3 regions of the Pseudorhizobium flavum genome follow, and region 1 is predicted to be linked to each of the others. Evidence: predicted binding sites of a transcription regulator. Region 1 holds the regulator's gene; each other region holds the start of a gene.

Region 1 (7,260 bases):
AAGTACTCGTCCGTCAGGGCGATGCGCTCCAGCTCCATGGCGACCTGCAGCAGCGGATCGTCCTTGTGACCGAGTTCGGCCAGGACCTCGTGCGTGGTCTTCTGCATGATCTTGGCGCGCGGGTCGTAGTTCTTGTAGACGCGATGCCCGAAGCCCATCAGGCGGAACGGGTCGTTCTTGTCCTTCGCCCGGGCGATGAATTCCGGGATGCGATCGACGCTGCCGATCTCTGTCAGCATGTTGAGCGCCGCTTCGTTGGCGCCGCCATGCGCAGGGCCCCAGAGGCAGGCAATGCCGGCTGCAATGCAGGCGAACGGATTGGCGCCCGACGAACCGGCGAGGCGGACCGTCGACGTGGAAGCATTCTGCTCATGGTCGGCGTGCAGGATGAAGATGCGGTCCATGGCACGGGCCAGAACCGGGTTCACCTTGTATTCCTCGCACGGGACGGCGAAGCACATGCGCAGGAAGTTCGATGCGTAGTCGAGATCGTTCTGCGGGTAAACGAACGGCTGGCCGACATGGTACTTGTAGGCCATCGCGGCGATCGTCGGCATCTTTGCGATCATGCGCAGCGAAGCCACCATCCGCTGGTGCGGATCGGTGATGTCGGTGGAGTCGTGATAGAAGGCCGATAATGCGCCGACACAGCCGCACATGACGGCCATCGGATGGGCGTCGCGGCGGAAACCGGTGAAGAAGCGCGTCATCTGCTCGTGCACCATCGTGTGATGCGTGACGCGGTAGTCGAAGTCCTTCTTCTGCGCAGCGGTCGGCAGTTCGCCGTAGAGAAGCAGATAGCAGGTTTCGAGGAAGTCGCCGTGCTCGGCCAGCTGCTCGATCGGATAGCCGCGATGCAGCAGGACGCCTTCGTCCCCGTCGATGTAGGTGATCTTCGATTCGCACGAAGCGGTAGAGGTAAATCCGGGGTCGTAGGTGAAGGCCCCGGTTTCCTTGTAGAGGGCACCGATGTCGATAACGTCCGGACCGATCGTTCCGGATTTCACGCCCAACTCGACGTTCTTGTTACCCAGTACCAGATTTGCGCTCTTATCCGTCATGCTGATCCTCCAAACTGTTGGCGGCGGGGCGTCTCAAAACGCCACAAGAATTAAGCGTAGTGTGTTGCTATATGATCCGGTCGCCGCTGCCAAGCACTGCGGAGGTCTAATTGTGCGGTGCCGAAATCGCTTCTGCTGTCGAGCCTTGGATGCGGTTAACGAGACGCCAACGGAACGGAGCATGACCTGGAGGTTGCTGCAACCGGCTTGCAGTTATGGATTGCATTTCGCCTGCCCTGGTTGCATTCTTCCTCCGGTGGGGCGGGTGGACGCGGATGCCGCAACAGGGCCTACTTCGGGAGCAGTCCGGGCCGGGTGTGGTTTCCGCTCCCGCAGCGGCAGGCAGCGTCCGTGATACTGGCGAGAGGCCGGCGCCGGTCCTTGCCGATAGCCGGATTCGAAGACCGGCGTCGTTGAGCCTGGGCGACGTCGCGCGGTTGATGGAACGCCTTCCGGCGCAGGTGCGCAGGCTGCTGGAGGAGGAAGTCGCCCATGGCCACGCCTTCCTGTTCGTGCCCGTGCTTGTCGGGGCCGGTGCGGTCTTTTGGTTCACGCTTCCCCGCGATCCGCCGGCGCAAATCCCGCTGGTGCTCTTCGTCGCGTTTGCAATCGCGACGATCGTCGTCCAACAACGTTCCGGAAGGCTCCCGCTGCTTCTCTTTGCGCCGGCGCTTGTTCTGGCAGGAATGGCCCTTGCGCAGTTCGAGACGTGGCGGCATGCCACCGTTATCCTCGACTCCCCCGTCACTACGACCATTGCAGGCGAGGTGCATCGACGCGAGCCGGCGGGTGAAGGCCGGTGGCGCTACTTCATTCGTGTTCAGCAGACGGAGCAGCCGACCCTCAGGCGACCGCCGCGCGACGTGGTTCTTCTCGCCCGCGGCAAGCACCGGCCATTCGAGGCAGGCGCGGCTATCCGGGGGCGCGCCCGTCTGTCTCCGCCTTCCGGGCCTGCGCTCCCCGGCCTGAATGATTTTGCCTTCCGCTCCTTTCATGATGGCATCGGGGCGATTGGCTTCTTCTACGGTGCGCCACAGGCGGCAGTCCCTTCGCAGGACGCAGCGCTGGACTGGGGTCGGGCCCTCGAGAGATGGATCTTCTCCCTACGCAGCATGATCGCCGACCGGATCCGCAGCGTAGTACCAGGGGACGCGGGTGCGTTCGCAGCAGCCATTGTCACCGATGAGAGACGTGCGATCTCCCGAGAAACGACGGAGGCCCTGCGCATCTCCGGCCTTGCCCATATCGTGGCGATCTCCGGGCTCAACATGGCGCTCGCCGCCGGTATCTTCTTCGTCGGACTGCGCAGTTGCCTCTGCCTGTTCACCGGCTTCGCCCAGGCGTGGCCGGTGAAGAAGATCGCCGCCACCGGGGCGCTGCTCATGGCCACTGCCTACTATCTCGTCTCCGGCTTCGCGGTCTCTGCAGAGCGAGCCTACCTGATGATGGCGGTGATGCTCATCGCTGTGTGGTTCGATCGCGCGGCAATCAGCCTTCGCAATATCGCGCTGGCGGCGCTCATCATGCTGGCGATGGCCCCTTCCGAGATCATGGGGCCGAGCTTCCAGATGTCATTCGCGGCGACGGCCGCGCTGGTCGCGGGTTATGCCTATTGGAGCCGGCGCGGCGCAGGGGAGGATTCGGAACCCTCGATCTTCGCCCGCGGCAGGCTCGCGCCGATGCTGACCGGCTGGCACTGGATGGCGGGGATTTTCGCGACCTCGCTGATCGGCGGCCTGTCGACGGCGATCTACTCGATGGAGCACTTTCACCGGCTTGCCGGCTATGGCCTGGCGGCCAACCTCGCCGTGATGCCGATCATCTCCTTCGTGGTCATGCCAGCTGGCCTGCTCGGTATGTTGCTGATGCCGCTCGGGCTCGATGCGCCCCTCCTGAAACTGATGGGTCTGGGGCTGGAGGCGGTCATCGCTGTCGCGAAACACGTGGCTGCCTGGGGTGGAGACGTCGGCACCGGCCGGCAGCACCCCTGGTTCCTGTCGATCGCCTCCATCGGCTTCCTGATCCTCGCCCTGTTGCGTACTCGGCTTCGGCTGGTCGGCGTACCGATCATGGCGCTCGCCTTCGCGCTGAGTTGGCAGGCGAACCGACTGCCCCCATCCGATGTCCTGGTCTCCGACGACGGGGCGCTGGTAGCCCTGGTGAGCGCTGGTGTTGCCACCAACCGCACGCGCCCGCCAGCCTTCATCTTCGACCAGTGGCAGCGCGCCCTGCTGCTTCCCGAGCCCGTCGCTCCGGTCATGTCTCCGGCAAGTGACATTGGCATTGCGGCGGCAGGCGATCCTTCTGTGAAAGCCGCGCTAACGGACGAGCAGCGTGACCGTGTCCGGTCGGAGATGTCGTCAATGCTCGCTCTCGCCGCAGCTGATGCGGGCCGGTTCCATTGCCTGCCCAAGCTCTGGTGCGTGGCGGTAGCCCATGAGGGCGGAGTCAGTATTGTCGTGGTCGAGGATCCGCGACTAGCAGGAAGCGCCTGCGATCTGGCGGCACTGGTTGTTGCTCCTCGCGCGCGGTTCGACGAATGTCGCTCGGGTGCCGTGCTGCTGAACGCCGCAAGCCTGAGAAAGACTGGCGCGATCGAAATCTATCTGAACGGCAGTCCCCACCCGTCCCTGTGGCGGGTCAACGCGGCAAGTGCCGGAACCCGCCGTCCATGGACCAGCCACCGTCTCTATGACTGGCGAAATGACAGCTTCGATGAAACGCTTCCCTTAGCGCTGCTGCGAATGATCAGTGGTAGCGGCGGATGAGGCCGACGAGCTTTCCCTGAACCTTCACCCGATCGGCGGGAAGGATGCGAGTCTCATAGGCCGGGTTGGCAGCCTCCAGCGCGATCGAGGCACCGCGGCGGCGGAACCGCTTCAGCGTTGCCTCCTCGTCATCGACGAGAGCCACGACAATGTCTCCGGGGCTGGCCGTCTGGCCGTTGCGGATGATGACCGTATCCCCATCCAGGATCCCCGCCTCGATCATCGAGTCGCCCTTGACCTCCAGTGCATAGTGCTCGCCGGCGCCAAGCATTTCGACAGGAACCGCAATGTCGTGCGTATTGTTCTGGATCGCCGAGATCGGCACGCCCGCCGCGATACGTCCCATGACCGGCACGCTCGTGCTTGCGTTCTCGTTGCTTGCGGCGATCGGCGAGGGGGCCGGCGCGGGCTTCTGCTTGCCGAGGCTGCCCTCGATGACGCTCGGCGAGAAGCCGCGGCGCGGCTGCAGGCTGGTGCTGTAGGCTTCCGGCAGCTTTATGACCTCAAGTGCCCGCGCCCGATTGGGCAGCCGGCGGATGAAGCCGCGCTCCTCGAGCGCAGTGATCAGCCGGTGAATGCCCGACTTCGACGCCAGGTCGAGCGCATCCTTCATTTCGTCGAAGGACGGAGGCACGCCCGACTCCTTCATCCTCTCGTGAATGAAAAGAAGCAGTTCCTGCTGTTTGCGCGTGAGCATCCGGGTTCCCTGACGATGAAACAAATACGGAACAGACCATATATGTTCCGGGTGTGTTCCGCAAGGCTAAAGTTCCAGCTGCGTCGGCGTGCTTATGCCTTGGCTCCGTGACAGAGGCGGTGGTTGCTGTTATGGACATCGCGTCCGCCGCAGCCGGGTCCCCGCGACGGAGCAGATGCCGCTTGAAAGGAGTGCCGCCATGGACATTAAGCCCAATCCCGAAGTTTTCGTGGGTGAAGGCCAGGGCCGCGTGTTGTTCTCCCAGCAGGCTCGCTTCTCGCTGATTGCCGGCCCCTGCCAGATGGAAAGCCGCGACCACGCCTTCATGATCGCCGGAAGGCTCAAGGAGCTCTGCGCCGAGCTCGGGATCGGCCTTGTCTACAAGTCCTCCTTCGACAAGGCGAACCGGACATCGTTGTCGGGTAAGCGCGGCATCGGCCTGGACAGCGCGATGGAAATCTTTGCCGACCTCAAGAGGGAATTCGGCTTCCCGGTTCTCACCGACATTCACACGGAAGAACAGTGCGCACTGGTCGCGCCCACGGTCGATATCCTGCAGATACCCGCCTTCCTTTGCCGCCAGACCGATCTGCTGATCGCCGCCGCGAAGACCGGTCGCGCCATCAACGTTAAGAAGGGCCAGTTCCTAGCGCCCTGGGACATGAAGAACGTCCAGGCTAAATTCACGGCAAGCGGCAATCCGAACGTGCTTCTCTGCGAGCGTGGCGCCTCCTTCGGCTACAATACGCTCGTCTCCGACATGCGTTCGCTGCCGATCATGGCCGCGATGGGCTCGCCGGTGGTCTTCGATGCAACGCATTCCGTGCAGCAGCCCGGCGGGCAGGGCGGTTCATCCGGTGGCCAGCGTGAGTTCGTCGAGACGCTCGCCCGCGCAGCCGTCGCTGTCGGCGTTGCCGGCCTGTTCATCGAGACGCACGAGGACCCGGACAATGCGCCCTCCGATGGCCCCAACATGGTTCATCTGAAGGACATGCGACGGCTCCTGGAAAAGCTTCTGGCCTTCGATGCCGTGGCCAAGGCCGCCTAGGCGCCGCAGCGGGAGCCGGATTGTAATTCGCCTGTCATCGATTAAGAGACATTGTCGATGACCGCAGGGCATTGGGTTTACCTCAGGGAGAGATCATGACCGCCATTACCGATATCATCGCACGCGAAATCCTCGACAGCCGCGGCAATCCGACTGTGGAGGTCGATGTCTACCTGGAGGATGGCAGCATGGGCCGCGCGGCTGTCCCCTCGGGTGCTTCCACCGGGGCCCACGAGGCGGTGGAACTGCGCGATGGCGGCAAGCGCTATGGTGGCAAGGGCGTTGAGAAGGCGGTCGAGGCGGTCAATACCGAGATCTTCGATGCCATTGGCGGCTTCGATGCCGAAAGCCAGATCCACATCGACAAGACTTTGATCGCACTCGATGGCACACCCAACAAGTCGCGCCTCGGCGCCAATGCCATCCTGGGCGTCTCGCTCGCCGTCGCCAAGGCAGCAGCTGATTCCTCCGGCCTGCCGCTCTACCGCTATGTCGGGGGCGCCGGCGCACACGTCCTGCCGGTACCGATGATGAACATCATCAACGGCGGCGCCCATGCCGACAATCCGATCGACTTCCAGGAATTCATGATCATGCCGGTTGGCGCGGAGAGCCTTCGCGATGCGGTTCGTATCGGTGCGGAAGTCTTCCACGTCCTGAAGAAGGAACTCGCCTCCCAGGGCCACAACACCAATGTCGGCGACGAAGGTGGCTTTGCCCCCGGCCTGAAGAGCGCACCGGAAGCCCTCGACTTCATCATGCGCTCGGTGGAAAAGGCCGGCTACAAGCCCGGTGACGATGTATGCCTCGCACTGGATTGCGCCTCGACCGAATTCTTCAAGGACGGCAAGTACGCCATGGAAGGCGAGGGCCGCACGTTGGAACCCGGTGCCATGGCCGAATACCTGGCGGAACTCGTCGGAAAGTATCCGATCATCTCCATCGAGGACGGCATGGCCGAGGACGACTGGGATGGCTGGAAGTCGCTCACCGATCTCGTCGGCTCCAAGTGCCAGCTCGTTGGCGACGATCTTTTCGTCACGAACTCCGCGCGCCTGCGCGACGGCATCAAGATGGGTGTCGCCAACTCCATCCTCGTCAAGGTCAACCAGATCGGCTCTCTGACCGAAACGCTGGATGCCGTAGAGACCGCACACAAGGCCGCCTATACCGCGGTCATGTCGCACCGCTCGGGCGAAACCGAGGATTCGACGATCGCCGATCTGGCGGTCGCCACCAATTGCGGGCAGATCAAGACCGGATCGCTCTCGCGTTCGGACCGGCTTGCCAAGTACAACCAGCTGATCCGCATCGAGGAAATGCTGGGGCCGCAGGCAGTCTATGCCGGCAGGTCCATTCTCAAGGCCTGATTCATCAGGCAAACATTAAGTTCGCAAGGAAAGCCCGGTTCGCCGGGCTTTCTGCGTTTCGGGCGGTCAACGATTGCTTAAGCAAGTTCTGCGAATTTGACACATCGTAATGCGTTTCGAGGATGTCGCGGGGCATGTGGACCAAGCACCATAAGGAAAGAAAACTCGGTCGATTCGTGCTCCCGCTCATAACCGTCGCCTTCCTTTCGTATTTCGGGTATCATTCGGTCAACGGCGAGCTCGGGCTCATTGCTACCGAAAACTTCGAGCGGCAGCGGCTCGATCGCTTGGCGGAACTTGCGCGACTGACCGAGAA
Region 2 (7,260 bases), on a different contig from region 1:
AGTTCACCGTCTCCTTGTCGAGGTCGTCGAGAAGCGCATGGGCTGCCTTCTGGAGCCGGCATTCGGTATATCGCTGGGCCGCTGGCGGATCGCCGTCGATCGAGCCGAAATTGCCCTGGCCGTCGATCAGCGGCAGGCGGAGCGACCAGTCCTGCGCCATGCGGGCCAGCGCGTCGTAGATCGCGACGTCGCCGTGCGGATGGTACTTACCCATCACGTCACCGGTGACGCGCGCCGACTTCACGTACTTCTTGTTCCAGTCGATGCCCATCTCGCTCATGGAGAACAGGATGCGGCGATGGACCGGCTTCAATCCGTCTCGAACATCCGGGAGCGCGCGGCTGACGATGACGCTCATGGCGTAATCGAGATAGGACCGCTGCATCTCTTCCATGATGGAAATGGGTTCGATGCCGGGTGGCAGCTTTCCGCCGCCGGGGGTGCTTTGCTCAGTCAAGTCGGATCACGATCTTTGTTCGGAATCAGTTGTGTTTCTATAGCGGAAAGCGGCTTCATGCGCCAAGTTCGACACCGGTTGTGAACAGGTTTCGAACCCTGGCGCAAAAGCCGGCGTGGCGCTGGAAATGGCCCGGCCGCCCTTCCCTTGAAGGTCACGCTGTCCTAACAAGGTCAGAGGGGGTCCGCAAGGATCGGCAAACGCGCCGGAGGAGAGATGGCGACTGCGGACATATTGGTCAATGCCTTCACGACCCTGCTCGTGACGCTCGACCCGCCCGGGCTTGCACCGGTCTTCCTGGGGCTGACGGTCGGTATGAACCGGGACCAGCGCCGTCATGTCGCTGTGCGGGGCTCACTGATAGCTTTCGGGATACTTGCCGTCTTTGCCCTTTTCGGCGCGAGCCTGCTGGGCTCCCTTGGGATATCCATGGGCGCATTCCGCATCGCCGGCGGACTTCTGCTGTTCTGGATCTCTTTCGAGATGGTCTTCGAGCGTCGGCAGGAGCGCAAGGAAAAGGCGTCGCAGGCGGCAGTGACCGCCGACCACCTCCACAACATCGCGGTGTTTCCGCTGGCGCTTCCGCTCATCGCCGGGCCGGGAGCCATTTCCGCAACGGTACTTCTCGCCGGCACGCTAGCAGGCCCGTGGGATCGGCTTTTGCTGATCGGCGTTCTGGCGCTTACGATGGGCGTAGTGCTGGCGGCCCTGCTGATTGCAGAACGGCTGGACCGCTTCCTGGGAGTGACCGGGCGGGCCATCCTGACCCGCCTTCTCGGAGTTATTCTCGCCGCACTTTCCGTCCAGTTCGTGGTGGACGGCGTGAAGTCGGCGTTCAACACCGTCTGAGGCTCGTCAGTTCAGTCGCTCACAAAGCGACCGAACGTAGATCAGAACGGGATGTCGTCGTCCAAATCGCGGGAGAAGCCACCTCCGCCACCCTGTCCGCCACCTTGGCCTCCACGGCTTCCGCCTGAGGCTGGCCGGTCATAGTCGTCGCCGAAGTTGCCTCCGCCATAGTCGCTGCCGCCACTAACGCGGCCACCACCGCCGCCGCCATAGCTGCCCTGCCCGCCACCTTCGCCGCGCCCGTCCAGCATGGTCAGTGTCGAGTTGAAGCCCTGCAGCACGACCTCCGTCGAGTAACGGTCATTGCCGTTCTGGTCCTGCCACTTGCGGGTCTGCAGCGCGCCCTCGATGTAGAGCTTGGCGCCCTTCTTCACATACTGTTCGACAACCTTGCACAGGCCCTCGTTGAAGACGACGACATTGTGCCATTCGGTCTTCTCCTTGCGTTCGCCGCTGTTACGGTCACGCCAGCTTTCCGAGGTGGCAATGCGCAGGTTGGCGATCGGACGGCCGTCCTGCGTGCGCCGAATTTCAGGATCGGCGCCGACATTGCCGATCAGGATTACCTTGTTGACGCTTCCAGCCATAGTTCTTCACCTTGTTCGCTGCCTGTCGTGCAGCCAATTTCCGAGAGGACGGCAGCTTAGACCATATGCAGCCGGGATTGGCCTCTCTCTGCCGCTCATCCACAGTCGATTTTTGTTCTTTTTTTGTTCTATTTATTCTCTATGATCGAGTCAAGCGAGTCGCATTTGACGCGGTCTGTTGGAGTTTCTGCCTTCACACCGCCACTTCATTCACTACATAAGGGCATCGATCCTTCCCCACCGAGCAGACTAATGAGCGAACTTAAGACGATCTCCATCCGTGGTGCGCGTGAGCATAACCTGAAGGGTATCGATCTCGACTTGCCGCGCAACTCGTTGATCGTCATGACCGGGCTTTCCGGTTCAGGCAAATCCTCCCTCGCTTTCGACACGATCTACGCGGAGGGGCAGCGACGCTATGTCGAAAGCCTTTCGGCCTATGCGCGCCAGTTCCTGGAGATGATGCAGAAGCCGGACGTGGACCAGATCGACGGGCTTTCTCCGGCCATCTCGATCGAGCAGAAGACGACGTCCCGCAATCCGCGCTCCACGGTCGGCACGGTCACCGAGATCTACGACTACATGCGCCTGCTGTTCGCGCGCGTTGGCGTTCCCTATTCCCCGGCGACCGGTCTTCCGATCGAGAGCCAGACGGTCAGCCAGATGGTCGATCGTGTCCTGGCCTTCGAGGAAGGGACGCGTCTCTACATTCTGGCGCCGATGATCCGCGGCCGCAAAGGTGAGTACAAGAAAGAACTCGCCGAGCTGATGAAGAAGGGTTTTCAGCGGGTGAAGGTGGATGGCCAGTTCTACGAGATCGCCGATGTGCCGGCGCTCGACAAGAAATACAAGCATGACATCGACGTGGTGGTGGATCGCCTCGTTGTGCGTTCGGACATCGGTGCGCGACTGGCCGACAGCCTCGAGACCTCGCTGAAGCTTGCCGACGGTCTGGCAATCGCGGAATTTGCCGACAAGCCGCTCCCGCCGCAGGAAACGGCCGCGGGCGGCTCGGCGAACAAGTCGCTGAACGAAACGCACGAACGCGTGCTCTTTTCTGAGAAATTCGCCTGCCCCGTTTCGGGCTTTACGATCCCAGAGATCGAACCGCGACTGTTCTCCTTCAACAATCCTTTTGGTGCCTGCCCCACTTGTGACGGGCTCGGCTTCCAGCAGAAGATCGACGCGGCGTTGATCGTGCCGGAGCCGAGCCGCACGCTGCGCGACGGCGCTATAGCCCCATGGGCCAAGTCGACTTCACCTTATTACAACCAGACCCTGGAGGGGCTTGGGAAGGTCTATGGCTTCAAGCTGTCCACCCGCTGGTCGGAACTCTCCGAGCAGGCGCAGTCCGCCATCCTCCAGGGGACCGAAGAGAAGGTCGAGTTCCATTATGCGGACGGCGCCCGGTCCTACAAGACAACGAAGACATTCGAAGGGATCGTTCCCAACCTCGAACGCCGCTGGAAGGAAACCGACAGTGCGTGGGCGCGCGAGGAGATAGAGCGCTACATGTCGGCGGCGCCCTGCCCCGCCTGCAACGGCTTCCGTCTGAAACCGGAGGCACTGGCCGTCAAGGTCAACGCGCTGCATATCGGTCAGGTGACCGACATGTCCATCAAGGTGGCGCGGGACTGGTTCGAGGAACTGCCGCAGCACCTGAACACCAAGCAGAACGAGATTGCGGTGCGCATCCTCAAGGAGATCCGCGAACGGCTGCGCTTCCTCAACGATGTCGGCCTCGACTATCTCAGCCTTTCCCGGAATTCAGGCACGCTGTCCGGCGGCGAAAGCCAGCGCATCCGGCTTGCCTCGCAGATCGGCTCAGGGCTCACGGGGGTGCTCTATGTCCTGGACGAACCGTCGATCGGTCTTCACCAGCGCGACAATGCGCGGCTGCTCGATACGCTGAAGCACCTGCGGGACATCGGCAATACCGTGATTGTCGTCGAGCATGACGAGGACGCGATCCTCACCGCTGATTATGTCGTCGATATCGGTCCTGCCGCAGGCATTCACGGCGGTGAAGTGGTCGCGGAAGGCACGCCCGCGCAGGTCATGGCAAACCCTAAATCGATCACCGGCAAGTATCTTTCCGGCGAACTCGGTGTCGCGGTGCCCGCCGAACGTCGCAAGCCGAAGAAGGGAAAGGAGATCAAGGTCGTCGGCGCCCGCGGCAACAACCTGAGGAATGTCACCGCATCTGTGCCGCTCGGCGTTTTCACGGCGGTAACCGGCGTTTCGGGCGGCGGCAAGTCCACCTTCCTGATCGAAACGCTCTACAAGGCCGCCGCACGGCGGGTCATGGGTGCGCGAGAGACCCCTGCCGAGCACGACAGGATCGACGGTTTCGAACACATTGACAAGGTGATCGATATTGACCAGTCGCCGATCGGACGCACGCCGCGCTCCAACCCGGCCACCTATACCGGCGCCTTCACCCCGATCCGTGACTGGTTTGCAGGCCTCCCCGAGGCGAAGGCGCGGGGCTATGCGCCCGGCCGCTTTTCCTTCAACGTCAAGGGCGGCCGCTGCGAGGCCTGCCAGGGCGACGGCGTCATCAAGATCGAGATGCACTTCCTTCCCGACGTCTACGTCACCTGCGACGTCTGCCACGGCAAGCGCTACAACCGTGAGACGCTCGACGTGCATTTCAAGGGCAAGTCAATCGCCGATGTGCTGGACATGACGGTCGAGGAAGGTGTCGAGTTCTTCTCGGCCGTTCCCTCCGTGCGTGACAAGTTGCAGGCGCTCTTCAATGTCGGCCTGGGCTATATCAAGGTGGGGCAGCAGGCCAACACGCTTTCGGGTGGCGAGGCGCAGCGCGTCAAGCTAGCCAAGGAATTGTCGAAGCGATCGACCGGACGCACGCTCTATATCCTCGACGAGCCGACGACGGGTCTGCATTTCCATGACGTGGCAAAGCTGCTCGACATGTTGCACGAACTGGTAAACCAGGGGAATTCGGTTGTGGTGATCGAACATAATCTGGAGGTCATCAAGACCGCGGACTGGATCATCGATATCGGACCGGAAGGTGGAACCGGCGGCGGCGAAGTGGTGGCAGCCGGACCGCCGGAGGCGATCGTCAAGGAAAAGCGGTCCTACACGGGTCAGTTCCTCAAGGAACTGCTCGATCGGCGACCGGCGAAGAGGGTTGAGGCGGCGGAGTAGTCGCCGGGGAGGCAAGATGGCAGCGAAAGGCACGATCCGCACCGGAATCGGAGGCTGGACCTTCGAGCCGTGGGAAGGCAGCTTCTATCCCGAGAAGCTGCCGAAGAAGCGGCAGCTCGAATATGCGGCCGGCAAGCTGAAGGTCATCGAGGTCAACGGCACCTATTACGGATCGCAGAAACCAGAGACTTTCGCCAAATGGGCCTCCGAAGTGCCGGAAGGCTTCATCTTCACGCTCAAGGCCAGCCGCTTCACGACCAACCGCAAGGTCTTGGCGGAGGCCGGCGAATCGATCGACAGGTTCTTCGCCCAGGGGCTGACGGAACTCGGCCCGCATCTCGGACCGATTCTCTGGCAGTTCGCACCCACCAAGAAGTTCGAGCCCGAGGATTTCGAAGCATTCCTGAAGCTTCTGCCGGACAATGTAGACGGACTGCGTCTGCGGCATGTCGTGGAAGTACGCCACGACAGCTTCAAGGTGCCGGAATTCGTGCAACTCCTGGCACGCTACAATGTCGCGCCCGTCTGCGCCGAGCATCATGAATACCCGATGATCGCCGACGTAACTGCTGATTTCGTCTACGCGCGGCTGCAAACGGGATCAGACGACATCCCGAATTGCTATGCGGAAGCCGATCTGAAGGCGTGGGCGGATCGCCTGGAGACATGGGCGTCGGGTGGTGTGCCGGGCGACCTGCCGCTCGTCGACGGGGCTCGTAAACCGAGGCAGGAACCACGTGACGTTTTTGCCTTCTTCATTCACGAAGGCAAGGTGAATGCCCCGCAGGGGGCGATGGCCCTCCAGGGTTTGGTCGACGGCTGATCAGTCAACATCGAGCGGCCGAATGGCGTGCACCAGCGCTTCCGCCGTCATGCCCTCCCCTGCGCGAAGAGCGGCCTCCCCGTGGAGATAGACGCCCGCGGCGGCCGCCTCGAATGCCGGCATGCCGTTCGCCAGCAGCGCGCCGATCATTCCAGCCAGTACATCGCCCGAGCCGGCCGTCGCGAGCCAAGGCGGAGCGTTCTCATTGACAGCGGCCCGGCCGTCGGGCGCAGCAATGACGGTATCGGCACCCTTGTAGACGACGACGGCATTCGACCGTCGTGCGGCAGCCACCGCCTTCTCGACCTTGCTCAGCTCGAAGTCGTCACCGATATCCGGGAAAAGACGGGCGAACTCCCCCTCGTGAGGCGTCAGGACAAGGCGGGTTTCGCCGCGGTAGGCATCGAAGAGCGGGTCCGGACAGTCCCGGAAGGATGTGATCCCGTCAGCGTCCAGCACGAGCGGGTGGCCATCGAGCGCCAGGACAAAATCCCTCGCCTTTGCACCAACGCCAAATCCTGGCCCCAAGACGAAGGCCGAGAGTTTCCCGCTTGCCAGCCACTCCCCGATCTCATCTGGATTCTTCACTTCGCGCAGCATGACAGCAGTCAGGTGTCCGGCGTTCGTCCCCATTGCATCGGGAGGCGAAGCGACCGTGACGAGTCCGGCGCCGCTGGCCAGTCCTGCCTCCGCCGACAGGCGAGCGGCGCCCGTATGCGATGCGCCGCCGGAGAAGACGACGAGATGCCCCCGCTTGTACTTATGCGATCCTGAATCAGGCTTCGGCAGCAGGCGGCGCCACAGCGACGGCTGGTTCACCCGGAGCGCGCGCCCGGCACTTCGAACTATGCGCCACGGGATGCCGATGTCGACGACCTCGACGTCACCGCACAGTGACCTGCCGGGCATCAGCAGGTGGCCCGGCTTGCGCGCCATGAAGGTCACCGTATGGGTCGCGCTAAACGCGCCGCCGAGCGGCACGCCCCTGCGGCCGCAGAGGCCCGACGGGAGGTCGACTGCGATGACGGGAAGGCCGGACGCTTCCACGGCCGCAATCACCTCCCGAAGGTCGGCAGGAACGTCCCGTGCGAGGCCGGCACCGAAGACCGCGTCGATGATGGTGTCACCGTCCCGCAAGCTCAGATCCGACAGCGGCAAGGCCGGGAGCGGACAGGCCCGCCTGGAAATCCCCGCGTCCCCGGCAGGCTCGAAGGCGACATCCAGCACGAAGATCTGCACCCTGCCGCCGGCCTCGGCAAGCGCACGGGCGGCAACATAGCCGTCTCCACCATTGTTTCCCGGCCCACAAAGCACAACGAAGCGGCCCGTCTGCGGATAAAGCCGCAGCGCCGCCGCCGCAACCGCCCACC
Region 3 (7,260 bases), on a different contig from region 1:
GCGCCCTTCTTCACGGCCGCGGAGAATTCCGCAAAGTTCTGGACGCGCATCTTCGCCAGCACATCGCCATAGGAATCGAGTGGGTGGGCGGACAGGTAGAAGCCGAGAACCTGGTACTCCCGCATCAGCTTCTCCGAAGGAACCCAAGGCGAGAACGGCGGGAAAATCAACGTTTCAGGACCTGCTGCGGAGGATGATCCAAACATGTCAGACTGGCCGCTCGTCTTGTTTTCCTGCGCACGCTGCGCATAGCCGATGATGCGGTCGAGGCCAGCAATCATCTCGGCCCGATCCCGCCCGAAGCAATCGAAGGCGCCGGCGCAAATGAGGCTTTCCAGCACGCGACGGTTGATCTGCTTCGGGTCGATCCGCAGGCAGAAGTCCTCGATCGAGGCGAAAGGCCTGTCGCCTCGAACCTCGACGATGTGATCGACCGCAGCCTCCCCGACACCCTTGATGGCCGCCAGGGCGTAGAAGATCTTGTTGTCGTCGGTCTCGAAACGGCGGAACGAGGTCTGCACCGATGGCGGCACGACCGTAATGCCGAGACGGGCCGCATCCTGCCGGAAGTCGTTCAGCTTCTCGGTGTTCGCCATATCGAAGGTCATCGACGCGGCCAGGAACTCGGCGGGATAGTGCGCCTTCATGAAGGCCGTCTGGTAGGAGACGATGGCGTAGGCGGCGGCGTGCGACTTGTTGAAGCCGTAGTTGGCGAACTTGGCGAGCAGGTCGAAGATCAAGTCAGCCTGGGGCTTCGATACGCCATTCTTCATGGCACCATCGACGAAGCGCGCACGCTGCTTGTCCATTTCCTCCTTGATCTTCTTGCCCATGGCGCGGCGCAGAAGGTCCGCTTCGCCGAGCGAGTAGCCTGACAGGACCTGGGCGATCTGCATCACCTGCTCCTGGTAGACGATAACGCCCTGGGTTTCCTTCAGAAGGTAGTCGATCTTCGGATGGATCGATTCGATTTCCTCCTCGCCGTGCTTGCGGGCATTGTAGACCGGAATGTTCTCCATCGGGCCGGGGCGATAGAGTGCAACGAGCGCGATGATGTCCTCGATGCAGTCAGGTCGCATGCCGATCAGCGCCTTGCGCATGCCGGCACTTTCCACCTGGAACACGCCGATCGTCTCGCCGCGGGAGAGCATTTCGTAGGTCTTTTCGTCATCCAGCGGTATCGAGGCGAGGTCCACGTGGATGCCGCGCTTGGAGACGTAGTCGACAGCCGTTTTCAACACGGTCAGCGTCTTCAGCCCGAGGAAGTCGAACTTCACCAGGCCCGCCTGTTCGACCCATTTCATGTTGAACTGGGTGACCGGCATGTCGGAGCGCGGATCGCGGTACATCGGCACGAGCTTGGAGAGCGGCCGGTCGCCGATCACGATGCCGGCGGCGTGCGTCGAGGCGTGGCGATAAAGTCCCTCGATCTTCTGGGCGATGTCGAGAAGGCGTGCGACTACGGGCTCCTTCTCCGCCTCTTCCTGCAGCTTGGGCTCCTCCTCAATCGCCTTGGAGAGCGGTGTCGGATTGGCTGGATTGTTCGGCACCAGCTTGCAGATCCTGTCGACCTGGCCGTAGGGCATTTCGAGCACCCGGCCGACGTCGCGCAGCGCCGCGCGGGCCTGCAGCGATCCGAATGTAATGATCTGGGCCACTTGCTCACGGCCGTATTTCTGCTGGACGTAGCGGATCACCTCTTCGCGCCGGTCCTGGCAGAAGTCGATGTCGAAGTCGGGCATCGAGACGCGTTCCGGGTTGAGGAAGCGCTCGAACAGCAGCGAGAAGCGCAGCGGATCGACGTCCGTGATCGTCAGCGCATAGGCGACCAGCGAACCCGCGCCCGATCCACGGCCCGGGCCGACGGGAATGTTGTTCTGCTTCGCCCACTTGATGAAGTCGGAGACGATCAGGAAGTAGCCCGGGAACTTCATCCTCTCGATGACGCTCAGCTCGAAGTCCAGGCGCTCGCGGTAGTCCTGCTCCGTATAGCCGGGGCTGAGGCCGAGCGCCGCCATTCGCCGTTCGAGGCCCTCCACCGATTGCCGTCGCAGTTCCTCTGCCTCGGCCCGTTCGGCTTCCTCCGGATCAGCCGTCGCACCGGTGAAACGCGGCAGGATCGGCTTGCGGGTGTCGAGGATGAAGGAACAGCGCCGGGCGATCTCCACCGTGTTGTCCAGAGCTTCCGGCAGATCGGCGAAGAGTGCCGCCATCTCGGCACGGCTCTTCAGATAGTGGTCCGGGGTCAGCCGGAAGCGGCTGTCGTCGGACACGATGGCATTGTGGGCCACCGCCATCAGAGCGTCGTGGGCGTCGTAATCGTCGCGCGACGGGAAAAAAGCTTCGTTGGTGGCGACCAGTGGCAGATCGAACTCGTAGGCAAGGCTGACGATCTTGTGCTCGTGGCGACGGTCATAGGCGCCGTGGCGCTGCAGTTCCACATAGAGCCGGTCACCGAACGCCTCCCTGAGGCTGAGGAGCCGCGATCTCGCCTGACTGGAATTGCCTTCGCGCAGCGTGACGTCGATCGGACCGCCGGACGCCCCGGTCAAGGCGATCAGCCCTTCGGTCCCCGTGTCGTCGAGCCAGGAGCGGCGGATATGCGTGCTGGCATGGCCCTCGCCCCCGAGATAGGCGCGGCTGACGAGATCCACCAGCCGCTCGTAGCCGTCGGCCGTCGATGCCAGAAGCACGATCGCCGGCAGCTTCGTCATCTGGTTGCCGCGCCGATCCTCGGCCTGATCCTCCATGTCGATCGAGACCTGACACCCGATAATTGGCTGAAGACCCTCACCGACCGCTTTCTGCGCGAATTCCAGCGCGACGAAGAGATTATTGGTGTCCGTGACGGCTATCGCCGGCTGACAATCGGCCACAGCCTTCGCAAGGATCTTCTTGAGCGGCAATGCGCCTTCGAGCAGCGAATAGGCGGAATGAACCCGCAGATGAACGAACCGAGGCGAAGGCTCTCCGTTCGTTGCACCAGTGGTTTCCATCTGCTCGGCCATCGCTGTCTCTCACCTCATGAATCAGGTGATTTTCCGGCGCGGAGCGTTCCAAGTCCAGTTCGGACTTACGTCGTCAACGGATATTCCTGCGGCTCGCTTAAATGGCCAGCATGAGCATGGAAATGCTCGCGACGAAGGTTGCTATGGAAGCGAATGCGGCAATGTCCCGTATGAGATCAGTCATGGTCATCTCCCCTGTTCCTCTATGTTGTTATTTTGTTCCGTTTTTGTACTCCTCGTCAAGAGGAAAACGAAACAAGAACAGAAAAGGCCACCGTCGCCGGCAGCCTCGGTAAACAGAGGGTTAAGAGAGGAGTTAGAAGCCGACGACCTTGCCGCCGTCGATCGTTACGCGACGATCCATCCGGGCGGCGAGATCATGGTTGTGGGTTGCGATCAGGGCCGCAAGCCCCGACTGCTTCACGAGCGCTTCCAGGGCATCGAAGACGTATGAGGCCGTTTCGGGATCGAGGTTGCCGGTCGGTTCGTCGGCCAGCAGGACGCGAGGAGCATTGGCGACGGCACGGGCGATCGCCACGCGCTGCTGTTCGCCGCCGGACAACTCGGCCGGTCGGTGTTCGCCACGATGGCCGATGCGCATGTAGTCGAGAAGCTGGCTTGCCCGCTCCTTGGCCTCCCGCTCGGGAAGCCCCGCAATCAGCTGCGGCATCATGATGTTCTCAAGCGCCGTGAACTCTGGGAGCAGGTGGTGAAACTGGTACACGAAGCCGATCTCGCTGCGGCGGATGGCGGTGCGATCATCATCCGGCAATCCATTGCAGGCATGCCCGCCGACGAAAACCTCACCGGCATCCGGATGCTCCAGCAGTCCCGCCAGATGCAGAAGCGTAGATTTTCCCGTTCCTGACGGCGCCACGAGAGCGACGATCTCGCCACTGTGCAGTTCGAAATCCGCACCCTTCAGGATGGAGAGCGTGGTTTCGCCCTGGCCGTAGTGTCTTTCGACACCGGAGAGCTTCAGGACTGTCTTGCCTGCCATGAGGGATAGCGTCCTATTCGTATCGGAGGGCCTGCACCGGATCGAGCCGCGAGGCCCGCCAGGCAGGAAATATGGTGGCAATGAAGGAGAGCGTCAGTGCCATCAGCACCACCGACAAAGTCTCGCTGAAGCTCATCTCAGCCGGAAGCTGGCTGAGGAAATAGAGCTCGGGGTCGAAGAGCACCGTGCCCGACAGCCAGGAGAAGAACTGCCGGATGGATTCTATGTTGAGGCAGACGATGACGCCGAGAACGACGCCGGCGAGCGTTCCGACGGTTCCGATCGCCGCCCCGGTCATGAAGAAGATCCGCATCACCGCGCCGGAGCTTGCGCCCATCGTGCGCAGGATGGCGATGTCGCTTCCCTTGTCCTTCACCAGCATGATGAGCCCGGAGATGATGTTGAGCGCCGCCACCAGCACGATCAGCGTGAGGATCATGAACATGACGTTCCGCTCGACCTGCAGCGCCGAAAAGAAGGTCTGGTTCCGCTGACGCCAGTCAGTGATGTGGATCTGGCGACCGGCGGCGGCTTCCACCAGCGGACGCAACCCGTCGACACCTTCGGGATCGTTGACGAAGAGCTCGATCGACTGCACCAGTCCATCGGCATTGAAATAGAGCTGCGCCTCCTCCAGCGGCATGAAGATCATCGTCGCATCGTATTCAGACATGCCGATTTCGAAGACGCCTGATACCGGGTAGGACTTGACCCTTGGATTAACCCCCATCGGCGTCACGTCGCCTTCGGGTGAGATGAGGGTGATGTCATCGCCCGCATTGATCCCCAGCGATGCAGCAAGCCGGGAGCCGACCAGAACGCCCTGCCCCGAAGCAAAGCCGATAATGTCGCCCTGCCGGATGTTGGTCGCGACCTCGCTCAGCTTCTCAAGGTCTTCCGGCCGAACGCCGCGTACCAATGCGCCGGAGCCGGCACCGGCCCGACCGGAGGCGAGTGTCTGGCCCTCCACCAGCGGTAGCGCGATCCGCACACCCGGTACGCCCTGGAACTTCGCTGTAAGGTCGGCATAGTCGGTAAAGGGCCCGTCCACCGGCTGCACGATCATGTGACCGTTGATTCCGAGGATGCGCGAGATCAGTTCGGTACGGAAACCGTTCATCACCGCCATGACGATGATCAGCGTGGCTACGCCCAGCATGATGCCGATGAACGAGAAGCCGGCGATCACCGAAATGAACGCCTCCTTCCGCCGGGAGCGCAGGTAGCGCCACGCCACCATGCGTTCGAAGGCGGAAAACGGACCGGCAGACGGGCCGCGGCCTTCGCTGTTCGTCTGTCCCTCTGCGGTCACGCTCGCCATTCTTCCGTCCCTAGCCTCAACTCGTCGTCCTTCGGGCTGCAGCGCCCTTAGCCGGCCAGCCTGTTCATTGCCGCTTCCAGCGTCATCACCTCGCGGGCGCCGGTCTTGCGGTCCTTGACCTCGACTTCGCCGTTTGCCGCCGAACGCGGGCCGATGATGACCTGGACCGGCACGCCAATCAGGTCCGCTGTCGCGAACTTGGTGCCGGCGCGGTCATCCGTATCATCATAGAGGACATCCTTGCCGGCCTTGCCGAGGCCTGCGTAGAGGTTCTCCGAGAGCCGGTCGCAGGTTTCGTCGCCCGGCTTCATGTTGATGACCACGACATCGAACGGCGCGACGGAGGCCGGCCAGATGATTCCGTTCTCGTCATGCGAGGCTTCGATAATGGCGGGAACAAGGCGCGTCGGGCCGATGCCGTAGGAACCCATGTGTACGGGATGCTCCTTGCCATCCGGCCCCTGCACCTTGGCCCCCATCGGCTCGGAATACTTCGTGCCGAAATAGAAGATGTGACCAACCTCGATACCGCGCGCAGACAGACGGTCACTTTCGGGGATCGCATCGAAAGCCGCGGCATCGTGCATTTCCGACGTCGCCGCGTAGACCGAGGTCCACTTGTCGAATATGGCCTGCAGCCCAGCGACGTCGTCGAAATTAGTGTCTTCGGACGGAATTTCGAAATTGACGAAGTCCTTGTGGCTGAAGACCTCCGACTCGCCCGTTTCGGCAAGGATGATGAATTCGTGGCTATGATTGCCACCGATCGGGCCGGTATCGGCGCGCATCGGGATGGCCCGCAGCCCTAGCCGTGCGAACGTGCGCAGATAGGCGACGAACATCTTGTTATAGGAGTGGATTGCGTCCTGCTGCGTCAGATCGAAGGAATATGCATCCTTCATCAGGAACTCGCGCGAACGCATGGTGCCGAAGCGGGGGCGGATCTCGTCCCGGAACTTGAGCTGGATGTGGTAGAGGTTCAGCGGCAGGTTCTTGTAGGACTTGATGTAGGAGCGAAAGATGTCGGTGATCATCTCCTCGTTCGTCGGACCGTAGAGGAGCGGCCGCTCCTGCCGGTCCTTGATGCGCAGCATTTCCTTGCCGTAGTCGTCGTAGCGGCCGCTCTCCTGCCAGAGTTCGGCTGACTGCAGCGTCGGCATCAGGAGCTCGATTGCGCCGGAGCGGTCCTGCTCTTCGCGAATGATCCTGTTGACCTTGTCGAGGACACGCTTGCCGAGCGGCAGCCAGGAATAGATGCCCTGGCTCTGCTGGCGGATCATCCCGGCCCGCAGCATCAGACGGTGAGAAACGATTTCCGCTTCCTTGGGGTTTTCCTTCAGGATCGGCATAAAGTAGCGGGATAGGCGCATGGAATGTTCCGAGGTTTCGACGTCCCCACCGGGAATCGCGTTTTTGAAGCTGGTTGGCTGCGTTCATAGCGGTTTCGCCGGGCCATGGAAACCCGCTCGCAGGTCCGTTCCCTCAAGTTGAAGGGAGCCGCTTGCTCACCGACAATGTGCATTGGAAAAGTGGATTTGTGACAAAGCTGCGACACTTTCGTCAACAACAAAATAATGTTCCAGTGTAGCAAAAATGCAAAAAAAGCAGGTGACAAGGCCCATTCTTTGGGCTAGCTTCAGCCCATAAAAGAGGCAAGGAGATCAAATTCTTGCCGACCTCGCGGTCAAGTCTTGGGAGGATCAGATCTTAGGCGCGCTTGTCGCAGCCCCGGAAACGGTAAGGATCACGCGAAACTGGAAACAAGGCCTCACGGCCTTGTTTTTTTTTGCTCGCATCCTGGGTCCTATCCGAATTCCGGAACGATCCGAGGAAGATTGCCGAGGCTGAAGCCAAAATAGTTCGAGGCTGCGAACCAGGCCGCGTAGATTGCCGCCGATATTACCGTCGTCAGAAGAAGGACGCGCCCTGCA

Evidence for each region. Region 1 encodes LexA, which represses DNA repair genes until DNA is damaged. Its sites were predicted from a motif close to TGTTCNNNNTGTGTTCNG; they were not measured.
Region 2: the regulator LexA is predicted to act here: its motif matches at 2,007-2,024, upstream of uvrA (excinuclease ABC subunit UvrA).
Region 3: the regulator LexA is predicted to act here: its motif matches at 3,215-3,232, upstream of dnaE (DNA polymerase III subunit alpha).

Annotation. Positions count from the first base shown of each region.
Region 1 covers NZ_JBIOKZ010000008.1:108,471-115,730, reverse strand. Annotated here, with positions in the region: gene gltA (citrate synthase) at 1-1,061, opposite strand, end outside; gene ACEPP2_RS15895 (ComEC/Rec2 family competence protein) at 1,337-3,829, shown strand; gene lexA (transcriptional repressor LexA) at 3,810-4,526, opposite strand; gene kdsA (3-deoxy-8-phosphooctulonate synthase) at 4,726-5,574, shown strand; gene eno (phosphopyruvate hydratase) at 5,670-6,944, shown strand; gene ACEPP2_RS15875 (FtsB family cell division protein) at 7,079-7,260, shown strand, end outside.
Region 2 covers NZ_JBIOKZ010000002.1:674,716-681,975, reverse strand. Annotated here, with positions in the region: gene gyrA (DNA gyrase subunit A) at 1-457, opposite strand, end outside; gene ACEPP2_RS06775 (MarC family protein) at 674-1,306, shown strand; gene ACEPP2_RS06770 (single-stranded DNA-binding protein) at 1,348-1,893, opposite strand; gene uvrA (excinuclease ABC subunit UvrA) at 2,146-5,067, shown strand; gene ACEPP2_RS06760 (DUF72 domain-containing protein) at 5,084-5,890, shown strand; gene ACEPP2_RS06755 (NAD(P)H-hydrate dehydratase) at 5,891-7,260, opposite strand, start outside.
Region 3 covers NZ_JBIOKZ010000005.1:80,718-87,977, forward strand. Annotated here, with positions in the region: gene dnaE (DNA polymerase III subunit alpha) at 1-3,008, opposite strand, end outside; gene ACEPP2_RS11505 (ABC transporter ATP-binding protein) at 3,325-4,008, opposite strand; gene ACEPP2_RS11510 (lipoprotein-releasing ABC transporter permease subunit) at 4,022-5,329, opposite strand; gene proS (proline--tRNA ligase) at 5,377-6,699, opposite strand; gene ACEPP2_RS11520 (DUF1467 family protein) at 7,134-7,260, opposite strand, start outside.